Regions from separate parts of the Marinobacter sp. SS13-12 genome, predicted to be linked through region 1. Evidence: predicted binding sites of a transcription regulator. Region 1 holds the regulator's gene; the other holds the start of a gene.
What was found. The regulator FliA, encoded in region 1, starts transcription of late flagellar genes. The targets are predictions, from matches to a motif close to CTAAAGTTTNNNNNNNNNNNGCCGNTAA.
Positions count from the first base shown of each region.

Region 2: the regulator FliA is predicted to act here: its motif matches at 5,185-5,212, upstream of QPL94_RS15700 (flagellar protein MotY).

Region 1 is NZ_JASSUA010000001.1:2,223,069-2,230,627, forward strand. It holds gene flhA (flagellar biosynthesis protein FlhA) at 1-141, shown strand, start outside; gene flhF (flagellar biosynthesis GTPase FlhF) at 202-1,500, shown strand; gene QPL94_RS10225 (MinD/ParA family protein) at 1,547-2,359, shown strand; gene QPL94_RS10230 (RNA polymerase sigma factor FliA) at 2,389-3,120, shown strand; gene cheY (chemotaxis response regulator CheY) at 3,300-3,683, shown strand; gene QPL94_RS10240 (protein phosphatase CheZ) at 3,705-4,493, shown strand; gene QPL94_RS10245 (chemotaxis protein CheA) at 4,511-6,631, shown strand; gene QPL94_RS10250 (protein-glutamate methylesterase/protein-glutamine glutaminase) at 6,681-7,559, shown strand, end outside.
Region 2 is NZ_JASSUA010000002.1:584,673-592,231, forward strand. It holds gene QPL94_RS15675 (insulinase family protein) at 1-588, opposite strand, end outside; gene QPL94_RS15680 (hypothetical protein) at 614-913, opposite strand; gene QPL94_RS15685 (SDR family oxidoreductase) at 1,290-3,275, shown strand; gene rnt (ribonuclease T) at 3,333-3,989, opposite strand; gene pyrC (dihydroorotase) at 4,048-5,085, opposite strand; gene QPL94_RS15700 (flagellar protein MotY) at 5,247-6,167, shown strand; gene QPL94_RS15705 (histone deacetylase family protein) at 6,205-7,131, opposite strand; gene QPL94_RS15710 (bifunctional acetate--CoA ligase family protein/GNAT family N-acetyltransferase) at 7,304-7,559, shown strand, end outside.

The DNA.
Region 1 (7,559 bases):
GCGATACTGCTGGTGTCCGGGCCGCTACGGCCGGTACTGGCAAAGTTTGCAAGTTTCGGGGTTGAGCGATTGCACGTGTTGTCGTACCAGGAAATACCGGATAACAAACAGATCACCATTGTGGCATCCGTTGGCCAGTAAAGGCCGCGGACGGCAAGGCGGAAGGCGCCACACAGCGCTGACCGGGGAGGAAGAGTCATCATGAAAGTAAAACGGTTTTTTGCCCAGAGCATGGCAGAGGCGCTGCGCCAGGTGCGGGACCAGATGGGCCCCGATGCAGTGATTCTGTCCAATCGTCGTGTGGATGGTGGCGTCGAAATTGTGACAGCGCTGGATTATGACGAAAATATGGCGCGCCAACGGTTGGGAGATGCAGCCCGGGAAGCCACCAATGGATCCCGGCTGGCAGAACTCCAGGCGGAACAGCACCGCCGCCTGGAGGATGAGCTTGGCCGTTCCCGTGAGCGAATCCGCGAAGTCCGGGAAAAGCGCTCAGGGGCGGGCAGCCGCAATAATGGCTCGGATCAGGGTTATGCCAGTCTGGCGGCCGATGCTTTTGGCGGCAGCGAATTAACGGTGGAAGAGCCTGTTAGCGTGAACCCGGGCTATTCCGGTGAGCTGGCCCAGATGCGCGCTGAAATCAGCTCTCTCAGAGACCTGGTCGGTGCCCGTCGAGCGGCGGCCGAGCCTGAAAAAACGGCAGTGAATGCGGTGCAGCAACGGTTGGCGGAACGGCTGCAGGAATTCGGTCTGGGCCAGGAGCTTGCCGGTTCACTGTCCCGTCGCCACCGTGCCGGGCGTCTTGAAGATGGCTGGAAACAGTCGCTGAAAATGCTGGCAGCCGGCGTAAAAACCTCCCGGGCCGAGTGGCCCGAGGAGGGTGGCGTCTATGCCCTGGTGGGCCCCACAGGCTCTGGCAAGACCACCACCATCGGTAAGCTTGCGGCCCATTATGTACTGCGCCACGGAGCCGATTCCCTGGCATTGGTGACCACGGATCGCTACAGGGTGGCTGCCCACGAGCAACTGTTCGTGTTCGGGCGCATTCTGAATGTCCCGGTGCGGGTAGTGGATGAGACCCATTCACTGGATGATATTCTCGACGAATTGTCGGACCGCCACCTTGTGCTGATCGACACTGCAGGCCTGACCAGTACCGATAAAGGGTACGAGGAGCAACTCACGGAACTGGCCCGCAGTCATCACAATATTCGCACCCATCTGGTGGTTTCTGCGACCAGTCAGCCACGCATCATGAAATCCGTCTGGCATTGCTATAAGATGGCAAATCTCACAGGGTGTGTGATGACAAAAATTGATGAAGCACTGACCCTGGGAGAATCGCTGGGATTTGTTATGGAAACGGGATTGCCGGTTGCCTATTACACTGACGGCCAGAAGATCCCTGAAGACCTGCACCACGCCGAACCCATTCCGCTGGTGCGGCTGGCCGTGGAGAGGCTGAAAAAACTCCAGCAGCAAGAGGCGGTCGCTGTTTAATAACAACACAGCCTGTGGTTCAACGTGGCAAGAGATCAGAATCAGTATGAGCAAACCACATCCGGTACAGGTGATTGCGATTTCCGGCGGGAAGGGGGGCGTTGGCAAGAGTAACGTTGCGGTGAACCTCGGCATCGCCCTTTCGCAGAAAGGGCGGCGTGTCGTGCTGCTTGATGCCGATCTTGGTCTTGGCAATATTGACGTTTTGCTGGGGATTACCGCCAACCGGAACATCCAGGATGTTATTGCCGGTGACTGCGACCTGCGCGATGTGCTGGTCAGCGGTCCTGGCGGAATCAGGATTGTGCCAGCTTCCTCCGGTACCCAGCGCATGACCCAGCTGTCCTCGCTCGAGCACGCCGGGCTGATCAATGCCTTCAGCGAACTGGGCGACCAGATTGACGTTCTGATTGTGGATACCGCGGCCGGTATTTCCGATTCTGTGGTCAGCTTCCTGCGAGCCTCCCAGGAGTTGTTGCTGGTCGTATGCGATGAACCCACCTCCATCACCGACGCTTACGCCCTGATCAAACTGATGAACCGTGATTACGGCACTAACCGCTTCCGCATTCTGGCAAATCAGGTGCGTAACGAGCAGGAAGGCCGCCATCTGTTTGAAAAACTGACCAGAGTGACCGAGCGGTTTCTGGATGTAGCACTACAATATGTGGGTATAGTGCCTTACGACGAGGCCGTAAAAAAGGCGGTTCAACGCCAGCGCGCTGTGCTTGATGCCTATCCCCGTGCCAAGGCATCGCTTGCCATCAAGAGCCTGGCGGATAAAGTCGACAACTGGCCATTACCACAATCGCCCCGGGGGCATCTGGAATTTTTTGTGGAGCGGCTCGTCGAAGTCTGATTTTGATCCTTCACTGAAAAGCCGGATACATGACATTGGCGAAAGAACTTGGAATCTACCACCGGACCGGCACGCAGGGGCCCTCACAGCTTGTTGAGGAGCAGGCGCCGCTGGTCAAGAAAATCGCACTTCACCTGATGGCCCGGTTGCCGGCTTCGGTCCAGCTTGAGGACCTTATGCAGGCTGGTATGATCGGTTTGCTGGAAGCGGCCCAACGTTACAGCTCCACCAAGGGGGCTACCTTTGAAACCTATGCAGGCATCCGGATCCGCGGTGCCATGGTGGATGAGATCCGTAAGGGGGACTGGGTTCCCCGCTCCGTGCACAGAAACTCCCGCCGTATTGCCAAAGCTATCAAGGCCGTCGAGGACCGCTTGGGTCGTGAAGCCCTGGACTGGGAAGTCGCCGAGGAACTCGGCCAGAGCCTTGATGAATACCACTCCTCACTGAGCGATGCCAACAGTGGCCGACTTTTTAGCCTCGATGAGCTCAATGAATCCGGCGACCTGCCGATAAACGAAGCAGAGACCAGTGATAACCCACTGGAAGGCCTGACATCGGACAACTTCCGGAAGAACCTGGCCGCGGCCATTGGCGATCTGCCAGAGCGCGAGAAACTGGTGCTTGGTCTGTACTACCAGGAAGAACTGAACCTCAAGGAAATTGGCGCAGTTCTGGGTGTCAGCGAAAGCCGGGTGAGCCAGATCCACAGCCAGGCGGCACTTCGATTGCGGGGTCGGCTCTCCGACTGGAAGCAGTGAGCTCTGCCCGGTCACAGTCGTGGTGCAGCGTTGCAAAGCATTCTTTACTGTAGCCTTTTGGTAACCGGTGCTTTACAACCGGGCCAAAGGCAACACAATAAGCGGTAAATCTGCCGGCTTGCTGGACTGAGAGCCGGAAGCCAAAAACGAATTCCGGGCGTTTTATACTGGAGGTCCCATTGGACAAAAACATGAAAATCCTGATCGTGGATGATTTCTCCACCATGCGACGGATCATCAAGAACCTGCTTCGCGATCTTGGCTTTACCAACACCGATGAAGCGGATGATGGCAATACCGCACTGCCCATGCTCCGCAGTGGAAAATACGATTTTCTGGTTACCGACTGGAACATGCCGGGCATGTCCGGGCTGGACCTGCTCAAGGAAGTCAGGGCTGATGAGAACCTCAAGACCCTGCCGGTGCTCATGGTAACGGCCGAAGCCAAGCGGGATCAGATTGTGGCGGCGGCGCAGGCCGGGGTGAATGGCTACGTGGTCAAGCCGTTCACTGCAGCGGTCCTCAAGGAGAAGATTGAGAAGATCTTCGAGCGAATCCAGTAATCAGAGGTCGGACGGGCTCCCATGAGCGAAAATGACAAGAACCACCAGGGCCTCGACCCGGAGATTACGGAAAAGCTCCGTAGCCAGGCCGCTGAACTGGCTGAACAGGTCAATGCCGGAGAGTATGCCCGGGCCATGACCCTGATCAATGAGCTCAGCGAGGTAAGGGATCAGAGTCTGTACCGCGAGGTTGGCCGGCTGACCCGCAGCCTCCATGAGGCAATTCGCAACTTTCATGTCGATCCGCGTAATGATGAACAGTCCGAAGCGCTGTCAAAAATGACCGACGCGTCGGACCGCCTGGAATACGTGGTCCAGATGACGGGAAAGGCGGCTAACCGCACCATGGACCTGGTGGAAGAAGCCATGCCCCGGGCCAGCGCCATTCGTGATGAAGCGGCAGAGTTGAGGGACGAGTGGCAGAGGCTGCGCCGCCGTGAGATGGCGCCGGCAGAATTCCGCGAACTCTATGCCCGGATAGATACCTTTTTTGTCAGCCTCAATACCGATGCCGGCGCCATGTACGAGAACCTGTCGGAAATACTGCTGGCCCAGGATTTTCAGGACCTGACCGGCCAGGTCATCCAGAAGGTCACCACACTGGTCAAAGAGGTGGAGGAACATCTGCTGAGCCTGGTGGTGATGGCCAGCCATGTGGACCAGATGACCGGCACCGTGCACGAACTGGATGAGAAGGAAAAAGTATCGGCGGAGCAGGGTGTGGGGCCGCAGATAAAAGCCGAAGAGCGCGAAGATGTTGTATCGGGCCAGGACGATGTTGATGATCTTCTGTCCAGTCTTGGTTTCTGAGTAAAAGAGGGTAACCCATGGCGTTTGATGCCGATGAAGAGATCCTGCAGGACTTCCTTGTTGAAGCAGGCGAGATACTCGAAAAGCTGTCAGAGCAGCTTGTCGACCTTGAGCAACATCCGGATGACAGTGATCTGCTCAACGCCATTTTCCGTGGTTTTCATACGGTAAAAGGCGGTGCCGGCTTCCTTCAGTTGGATGCCCTGGTCCGCTGCTGCCATTCCGCGGAGAACGTGTTTGATATCCTGCGCAATCACAAGCGCAAGGTGGACTCTGAGCTGATGGACGTGGTGCTGGAAGTGCTGGACCATGTCAACGCCATGTTCGAACAGGTTCGTCACCATGAAGAACTGACGCCCGCTCCCGACGAACTGATTGCCGCCCTGGATGCGCTGGCGAAACCTGCGGGAGCAGCAGCCCCGGCAGCAAGCGCAGCGGCAGAGCCGGCAGAACCAGCGACGGAAGCAGGCTCAAGCGACGATAACGGTGATATCACCGACGACGAATTCGAACAACTGCTGGATGCCCTTGAAGACGAGAAAAACAGCGCCCCGGCCACATCCGGGGGAGGCAGCCCGTCTGCCGGCGGTGATGACGAAATCTCCGATGATGAATTTGAAGCACTGCTGGATCAGCTCCATGGCAAGGGCCAGTTCGCCGGCCCGCCAGAAACGGGTAAAGCTGATGATCAAGAGCCGGAGAAGCCTGAAGATGCCGGCAATAATGACGGTGAGGATCTGATTTCCGACGACGAGTTCGAGAAGCTGCTGGACGATCTGCACGGTAAGGGGGGTAGCCCCACGGCAGAAACTTCGGGCGCCGCTGAAGCCCCTGCCGACAAAAAACCGGCAGCCAGACCAGCCAGCACAAAGCCTGACAAATCGTCCGATAATTCTGACAAGCCGCAGGCAGAAGGCAAGGCCGGTGCCACGTCAGCCGCGCCCGCGATGCCATCCCGGGAGGCAAATGCTCCGGTCGCCGAGACCTCGGTACGGGTCGATACCAAGCGCCTTGATGACATCATGAACATGGTGGGTGAGCTGGTGCTGGTGCGTAACCGCCTGCAGCGCCTGGGTGCGCAGAGCGAAGACGAGCACATGCACAAGGCTGTCTCCAATCTGGATGTGGTCACCACGGACCTTCAGTCTGCCGTGATGGCAACGCGAATGCAGCCCATCAAGAAAGTGTTTGGTCGCTTCCCGCGGGTGGTTCGTGATCTGGCGCGGAGTCTCAAGAAGGAAATCAATCTTGAGATGCACGGCGAAGACACCGACCTGGACAAGAATCTCGTGGAGGCACTGTCCGATCCTCTGGTCCACCTGGTGCGCAACTCGGTTGACCATGGCATTGAAGCCCCCGATGTCCGTGAAAAAGCCGGGAAACCTCGGCAGGGTAAAGTAACTCTCTCCGCTGAGCAGGAGGGTGACCATATCCTGTTGTTTATCGAAGACGATGGCGCCGGTATGGACCCGGACGTGTTGCGGCGCAAAGCCGTTGAAAAGGGCATCTATGAAAAGGATGCTGCAGACCGGCTGACAAACGCAGAGTGCTACAACCTGATTTTTGCCGCCGGTTTTTCCACCAAGGACCAGATCTCCGATGTCTCCGGGCGTGGCGTTGGCATGGACGTGGTCAAGACCAAGATCGGGCAGCTCAACGGTCAGCTGAGTGTCGAATCCGAGCTGGGCAAAGGCTCGCGCATCGTCATCAAGGTACCGCTGACGCTGGCCATCATGCCCACCCTGATGATCATGCTCGGGGACCAGTCCTTCGCCTTGCCCCTGGTGAACGTGGTGGAGATTTTCCACCTGGATCTGAGCAAAAAGAACATCGTTGACGGCCGTGAATGTATTGTGGTCCGCGACAAGGTCTTCCCGTTGTTCCACATCAAGCGGTGGCTGGTGAAAGGCGCGGCGGGAGAGCCGGAGCCGGAGAACGCCCACGTGGTGATTGTCGCCATGGGCACCCGCCGCGTTGGCTTTGTGGTGGACCAGCTTGTTGGCCAGGAAGAGGTGGTAATCAAGCCTCTTGGCCGGGCCCTGCAGGGAACACCGGGTATGGCGGGTGCAACCATCACCGGTGACGGCCGTATTGCACTCATAATTGACGTTCCAAGCCTGCTGCAGAACTACGGCTGACCGTTTTTAGGCCGCCGTTTTGCAGCAGACCCGGATTTAGGAGAAATGGATGACGGTTTCTGTCCTGGTCGTTGATGATTCAGGGTTCTTCCGCAAACGACTGACGGAAATCCTGACCGCGTCCGGTCAGATCAAGGTAGTAGGCGCCGCTACAAACGGCCGCGAGGGCGTAGAGCTTGCTGCAAAGCTGCGCCCCGACGTTATCACCATGGACTACGAAATGCCGGTGATGGACGGAATCTCTGCGGTGCGGGAAATCATGAAGCAACACCCCACGCCGGTGCTGATGTTTTCGTCGCTGACCTACGAGGGCGCGCGGGTTACCCTGGATGCGCTGGAAGCCGGCGCTGTGGATTTTCTGCCCAAGAATTTCGAGGAAATTGCCAGAGACTCCAGCCAGCTGCAGAAGATACTGATCGATCGCATAATGGATGTGGCAGGCAGTCGGCCGGGGGCAAAATCCGCTCCGTCGCCTGCTGCCCCCCCGGTGTCGCGTCCTGCTGCAAAAGAACGCGCAGCACCTGTCAGTTCCCGTCCTGAGCGTGGTCGTGAAGCCCCACGGCCGGCACCGGAGCCGCAAACGCCCGCCCGGAACTCCTCCAGCCGCCGCGGATCCGCCAAGCATTACAGTGTGGTGGCCATTGGCACCTCGACCGGTGGCCCGGTTGCGCTTCAGCGTGTGCTGACAGCACTGCCGGCAGGCTTTCCGGCGCCGCTGGTACTGATCCAGCACATGCCCGCAAGTTTCACCCCCGCCTTCGCTGAACGGTTGAATAAGCTCTGTCAGATTGAGGTTCGCCAGGCTGTCGATGGCGACATGCTGAAACCGGGGCTGGCTCTGCTGGCGCCTGGTGGCAAGCAGATGATGATCGAAAACCGTGGTGGTCAGGGCCGGATACGTATCCTTCCCGGTGATGACCGTCTTAAT
Region 2 (7,559 bases), on a different contig from region 1:
ATGTTCCGGGTTACTGATGGCCTTCTTTACGGAGTAGAAACGGCGGCCGTCTTCCTTCTGTTTGGCACTGAACTCGGAGTGCACGGCCCGGCGTTCACGGTCGACCAGCTCCGGTGTGAATAGCGGGGCGGAGAACTGTTCGGCGAAGCGGTCCAGGGCGTCATCCAGGTGTTCGGCCTGAACATCGAAGAAATAGTTGGTGTCCTGGAACGCGGTAAAGGCGTTATGGCTGCCGCCGTGGCTCTTGATGAACTGCTGGTACTCTCCCGGGTCGGGGTATTTTTCCGTGCCCAGGAACAACATGTGCTCAAGGAAGTGGGAGAGGCCTTCCCGGTCGGCGGGGTCATCGCCGCTGCCGACGGCTACGTTCATGGAAGCCGCCGCCTTGTCAGATTCTGGCGCGGATATCAGCAGCACCCGAAGCTGGTTTTCCAGCTCGACGTAGCGGTATTGGTTGTCGTCGTTCGGGCTTTTGACGGGGGAGGTGTTGGCCAGTACCGCTGAGCTGAAGGCAAGAAGAAGTACCAGAATAAAGCCTTTCTTCAGGCCAGGGAAACCGTGGGCAAATCCATGAATGCCTGGGCGCATAGTGCCTCTCATCGTCGGTGAATGGTCAGTGAATCAGTTCGTTGCGAGTGCTTTCCGGTTGTTGATCCAGCGTCTTTTTCGCCAGGCTGGCGGCGGCGTCTGCATCAAGCTGGCCGGAGGCGATGCGTTCGAGCACGGTCCCCATCACCGCCACAGACCGGCGATAGTCTGCGAACTCGGCCTGGAAAGCGTGGTCTATGGCCTGGTAGACGGCCTGGATTTTCTCTTCTCTGGTACCGGCGTCCGCGGCTGTATCGTTGATGGCCTTCAGGCAGGCGCGGGCGATGGCAATGTAACGTTCAGCGTTGGGATCGTCTTGGTTCATAGTCGGGATTCCGAAAACCGGGATGTTAGGACAGAAGCTGTCATGAATGGTTCCGATTATGTCATTGCTCCTGACAGGTTTCATTTCTTCTCTGTAATGGTAGGGATTTGCGGGCAGGCTGCACACCATGTGCTAGTCTCAATTTCAGTATGTCGGGCAATCGAACAGGTCAGGGCCTGCTTCCATGCCGGTACTAGAGTAATAGCTCTAAATAAAACAAAGGGTTAAAGAGTAATTGCTCTAAAAAAGTTGGATACATGAGAGTTGCAATTAAGTACAATGCCGGCGTTCCGGGAGCGTATAAGACTTTGGTCTAATACCTCGCTGGCGACTAAGGGACAGACAACAAATGAGCAACAAGCAGGGTGGACAATCAATGAATTACTTTCTGACGGGTGGCACCGGATTCATCGGCCGTTTTCTCGTTGAAAAACTGCTGGCTCGTGGCGGCACAGTACACGTACTGGTGCGCGAGCAATCACAGGACAAACTGGCCCAGCTCAGGGAGCGTTGGGGCGCCGATGAGTCCCGGGTGAAGGCAGTGATCGGCGACCTTACCAGCCCCGACCTGGGCATTGACGCCAAGACGATGAAATCGCTCAAGGGTAACATTGATCATTTCTTTCACCTTGCTGCGGTTTACGACATGGGGGCCGACGAAAAGGCCCAGCAGGCGACCAACATCGAGGGCACGCTCAGCGCAGTACAGGCGGCAGAAGCCATGGAAGCCGGTTGTTTCCATCACGTGTCCTCCATCGCCGCAGCTGGCATGTTCAAGGGCACGTTCCGTGAGGACATGTTCGAGGAAGCAGAAAAGCTGGATCATCCTTACCTGCTGACCAAGCACGAGTCAGAAAAGGTCGTTCGCCAGAGCTGCAAGGTACCGTTCCGGATCTATCGACCGGGTATGGTCATCGGTCACTCAAAAACCGGTGAGATGGACAAGGTCGACGGCCCCTATTACTTCTTCAAGATGATCCAGAAAATCCGCCGAGCGCTGCCTCAGTGGGTGCCGACCATCGGTATTGAGGGCGGTCGCCTGAACATTGTTCCGGTGGATTTTGTGGTGAATGCCATGGATCACATCGCGCATCTGGAAGGCGAGGACGGCAACTGTTTCCACCTGGTGGATTCCGATCCCTACAAGGTGGGCGAGATTCTCAATATCTTCTCCGAGGCCGGTCACGCGCCCCGCATGGCCATGCGTCTGGATTCCCGGATCTTCGGATTTGTTCCTCCGTTCATCCGCCAGAGCCTGAAAAACCTGCCTCCGGTGAAGCGTCTGACAACTGCGGTACTGGACGACATGGGCATTCCGCCGTCAGTGCTGTCGTTCATCAATTACCCCACGAAGTTTGATGCCCGTGAAACCGAGCGGGTTCTGAAGGGTACCGGCATCGAAGTGCCACGCCTTGATAGCTACTCTGCCGTGATCTGGGATTACTGGGAGCGTAACCTGGACCCCGACCTGTTCAAGGACCGCACCCTGCGCGGCACCGTTGAAGGCAAGGTCTGTGTGATCACCGGTGGTACGTCCGGCATTGGACTGGCGACAGCAGAAAAGCTCGCAGATGCCGGTGCGATTCTGATCATCGGTGCCCGCAAGAAAGAACGCCTGATGGAAGTCGCTGCGCAACTCGAGGCTCGAGGCGGTAACGTCCATGCCTACCAGTGCGATTTTGCCGAGATGGAAGACTGCGACCGGTTTGTGAAAACGGTGCTGGATAACCATGGCCATGTGGACGTGCTGGTGAACAACGCCGGCCGTTCAATCCGCCGCTCACTGGCGCTGTCGTTCGATCGTTTTCATGATTTCGAGCGTACCATGCAGCTGAACTATTTCGGCTCGGTTCGCCTGATCATGGGCTTTGCGCCGGCCATGCTGGAGCGCCACCGCGGTCACGTGATCAATATTTCCTCCATTGGTGTGTTGACCAATGCGCCGCGGTTTTCGGCCTATGTGGCCTCCAAGTCGGCACTGGATGCGTTCAGTCGCTGTGCGGCTGCGGAGTGGTCGGATCGCAACGTCACCTTTACCACCATCAATATGCCGCTGGTAAAGACACCGATGATTGCGCCTACCAAGATCTACGATTCCGTGCCCACGCTGACGCCGGACGAAGCCGCCGACATGGTGGTGGATGCCATTGTCTACCGGCCCAAGCGCATTGCCACGCGGCTGGGCATCTTTGCCCAGGTGCTGCAGGCGCTGGCGCCGAAGATGGGCGAGATCGTGATGAACACCGGTTACCGTATGTTCCCGGATTCTCCGGCCGCTGCTGGCAGCCGCTCGGGTGAGAGGCCGAAGGTCTCATCTGAACAGGTGGCCTTCGCCGCGATCATGCGGGGTATTTACTGGTAAGACTTACCCTGAAAACAAAAACCCCGCTTCCAGGGAAGCGGGGTTTTTTTGTGGCCGTTATTCCGGTTCGTCCGGAACAGGCGGCGGTGGGAAGCCGCCAATTTCCCGCCAGCGGTTCACGATGCCGCAGAACAGGTCGGCGGTCTTCTCTGCGTCATACGCGGCAGAATGGGCTTCCTTGTTACTGAAGGGAATGCCCGCCAGCTTGCACGCCTGCGCCAGTACGGTGTGGCCGTAGGCAAGCCCAGCCAGGGTTGCGGTATCAAACGTGGAGAAGGGGTGGAACGGGTTGCGGCGGATATCCGCGCGCAGGGCAGCGGCGAACACGAAATTGTGATCAAAGGTGGCGTTATGACCTACCAGCACGGCCCGCTTGCAGTCGTGGGCTTTGACCGCCTTGCGAATCGGCCCGAAAATCTCGCTCAGGCCCTCGCGCTCGGGCACCGCTTCCCGCTCGGGGCTCCAGGGGTCAATGCCGGTGAAATCGAGGGCTGACTGTTCCAGGTTGGCGCCTTCAAACGGATCAATCTGCTGCAGGTGGGTTTCTCCACGTACCAGCCAGCCGTCTTCGTCCATGGTGAGTATAACAGCGGCAATTTCCAGCAGGGCATCCCGCTCGGGATTGAATCCGCCCGTTTCCACATCCACCACTACAGGCAGGAATCCGCGAAAGCGGCGGGACATGGGGTGGCGTTCTTTGTTTTCGTCAGTCACTTGAACTCCCGGAGTTTCTGGCCAGCTCCACCGGCCTGGTATAGGAACAGGTGTTGAATCAGTTCTGGGCGAGGCGCCATCTCAGGCTTTCACCTGCTTTCAGCGGGACAATGGTGCCATCTGCCAGGGGCAGCTCAGCGGGCATGTCCCAGTTTTCCCGCACCAGGGTTATGGTGTCGGTGTTTCGTGGCAGCCCGTAAAAATCGGCGCCGTTGAAACTGGCAAAGGCCTCCAGTTTGTCGAGAATGCCAAGGTCTTCGAAGACTTCCGCGTACAATGCAATGGCGCTGTAGGCGGAATAGCAACCAGCACAGCCGCAGGCGGTTTCTTTCCGGTCCTTTGAATGCGGTGCCGAGTCGGTACCCAGGAAGAAGCGCCGGTCGCCGCTGACGACCGCATCCAGCAGTGCCTGTTGGTGCCGGTTACGTTTGAGAATCGGCAGGCAGTACAGGTGAGGGCGAATGCCGCCGACCAGCATATGGTTGCGGTTGTACATCAGGTGCTGGGGGGTGATGGTGGCACCCAGGTTGTCGCCCTCGTGATTGCGGACGAACTCGGCCGAGTCTGCTGTGGTGATATGCTCAAGAACAACCCGCAGCGAAGGAAAGGCTTCAAGTGTCGGCGCCAATACCCGCTTCAGGAAAATCTTCTCCCGGTCAAAGATATCGATGTCCTGATCAGTCACTTCACCGTGGACCAGCAACAACATGCCACAATCCTTCATGGCTTCCAGTACCGGGTAGATATTGCGGATATCAGTAACACCGGAATCGGAATTGGTGGTGGCGCCGGCAGGGTAGAGCTTTGCGGCAACCACCCCCGCCGCTTTGGCGTCGCGGATCTGGTCCGGTGTGGTGGTCTCTGTCAGGTACAGCGTCATCAGTGGGTCAAAGTCATAGCCCCTTGCGGCGTCCAGAATCCTGTCGCGGTAGGCCATGGCCTGTTCCGCATCGGTTACAGGTGGCACCAGGTTGGGCATGATGATGGCGCGGCGAAAGCAGCGGGCCGTGGCTGGCACTACGTCCTTGAGAATGTCTCCGTCCCGTACGTGAAGATGCCAGTCATCCGGGCGGGTAATGGTGATCTGATTGGTCATTGACGGTTTCCGGCTTGCCGGGGCGTTTGGTATGGGGCCCCTGAAAAATTCTGGCGGAATTATATCAGAAGCCGTCATCGATTGTTTCAGGCCAGAACCCTAAAGAATGCTTTGTGGCGGCCGTTAAGTAACCAGTGAACTTTCTTTGACGGACTGATGGTATGGCACGAATTCCAGCCTTCCTGCGTAGTGCAGTGATCTCCAGTGCATGCTGCTTACTGGCTGCCGCCAATGCGGCCCAGGCCGCCACCTATGGTGCCGGTATCGAGAACAGCCAGTGGTACCTGTCGGAGTCTGTCTTCGAATGCACCCTGGTGCATCAGGTGCCGGGTTACGGCCGTGCCATATTCCGTCATCGGGCCGGCGAATCCCTGTCCTTTTTCCTGGAGTCGGAAACTCCGGTGATGCGCCCTGGCCGGGGCCTGCTGGTTGTAGAGGCTCCATCCTGGCGTCCGGGAATAGCACCCCGCTCCCTGGGACGGGTAAACATAGACGACGGTCGTCGCCCTGTGTCACTGGATTCACGCCAGGCCATGAACATGGTTCAGGGCCTGCTGGAAGGGATGGACCCAACGGTGACCCGGGAGTCCTGGTATGACGGCAGCCCGGTTCGTGTGAAGGTCTCAAACATCAACTTTGCTGGCCAGTTTTCCGGCTACCGTTCCTGTACGTCCGGTTTGCTGCCGGTGAACTATGACCAGATCAAGCGTTCCCGTATTCCGTTTTCAGCCGGCAGCACCAGTCTTTCCGGGGCCGACAGGCAGCTGCTGGATAACATAGTGGCTTACGTTCAGGCAGATTCCACGGTGGAACGGATTTTCGTGGACGGGCACACGGACAGCAGCGGCAGCCGTATCAATAACCGGGCACTGTCCGAAGAACGGGCCAATGTGGTGGCGGATTACCTGATCGGGGAGGGTGTTGATACCAATATGGTGACGGTCAGGGCCCATGCGGACCAGTACCAGGTGTCAGGCCGCCCGGCGGATAACCGACGCACCACCATCCGCCTGCAGCGGGAAGGCGAACGGCCGGATCTGCAGCAGGCCAATGGCTATGATGCCGCAACACCCAATACCTGACCTCTGGCACCTGAGGCGCCGGCCTTGAATCCAGCAATCAGCGAATGGAATTGAGCACTTCAAGGTGCACATTCACGCTTTCTGCCAGCGCCTTCAGATGATACCCCCCTTCAAGCGTGGAGATGATCCGGTCATTGGCGGAGTCAGCGGCTATGCTGGTGATCATCTCCGTCAGCCAGCGATAATCATCCACTTCCAGATTCAGTTCCGCCATGGGATCGAGCCGGTGGCCGTCGAAACCGGCGGAAATCAGCACCAGCTGTGGGCGGAAATCCTGTAGCCGTTTCACCCAGGCAGCTTCCACCGTTTTACGATATTCGTCAGCAGAGGTCCCGGCCTGGATGGGGGTGTTGATAATGTTCTCAGCCTGCCGGTGCACGTGGGAGTGGGGATAGAACGGGTGCTGAAAACTGGAGCACATCAGAATGCGCTCATCACCGCCCACGATATCGACGGTGCCGTTGCCCTGGTGGACATCAAAATCAATGATGGCCACCCGTTCCAGGTGGTGGAAATTCAGGGCGCGCATCGCAGCCAGGGCAATGTTGTTGTAGAAGCAGAAACCCATGGATTTACTGCGCTCGGCATGGTGCCCCGGTGGCCGGGCACACACGAATGCATTGGTGAGCTGACTGCTGAGTACCATGTCGACCGCTTCAATACTGGCGCCGGCGGCCAGGCGGGCGGCCCGCAGGGTATCCGGCATCATCGCGGTGTCGGGGTCGGTATAGACCCGCCCCCTGGTGGGCTGCATCAGCTCCAGTTGATGCAGGTAGCGCTCGGGATGAACGGTCAGCAACTGGTCCCGCGTGGCTTCATCCGGCCTTACCCAGTCCAGTTCCTGCTCCATGCCGGTATCTGCCAGGTAACTGATAATGGCCGCAAGCCGTTCCGGGGACTCCGGATGCTCTGCCCCCATGGTGTGTTTCATGCAGTCGTCGTGAGAGAAAAATCCCGTAGTCATGCTGATCCCGAACGCTCTGGTTATGCTTGTATTTTGTTCAATATTATCAGGGATACGGTAGCCCTGCCGTGTTTCTTTGGTCTTATGGTGGCGATAGACATTTTACATCACCAGACAAGCGCCTAAGATAGGGTGTACATCCGCCCGGTCGATCCGCAGCAAGGAGCAACGCTTGAGCACCCGATACCTGGAAAGCCTTTTCAATCCCTCTTCCATAGCGGTTATCGGGGCCTCGGAGCGGGCAGATAACCTGGGCGGTATGGTGCTGCGTAACCTGCTTGGCGGTGGTTATCCCGGCCAGCTGCTGGTGGTCAACCAGAATGATTATGACAACGTACACGGCGTGCCCTGCGTCCGGAAAGTGTCCCATATGGACTTTAGCCCTGACCTGGCGATTATCTGTACACCCCCGGACACCGTGCCAAAGG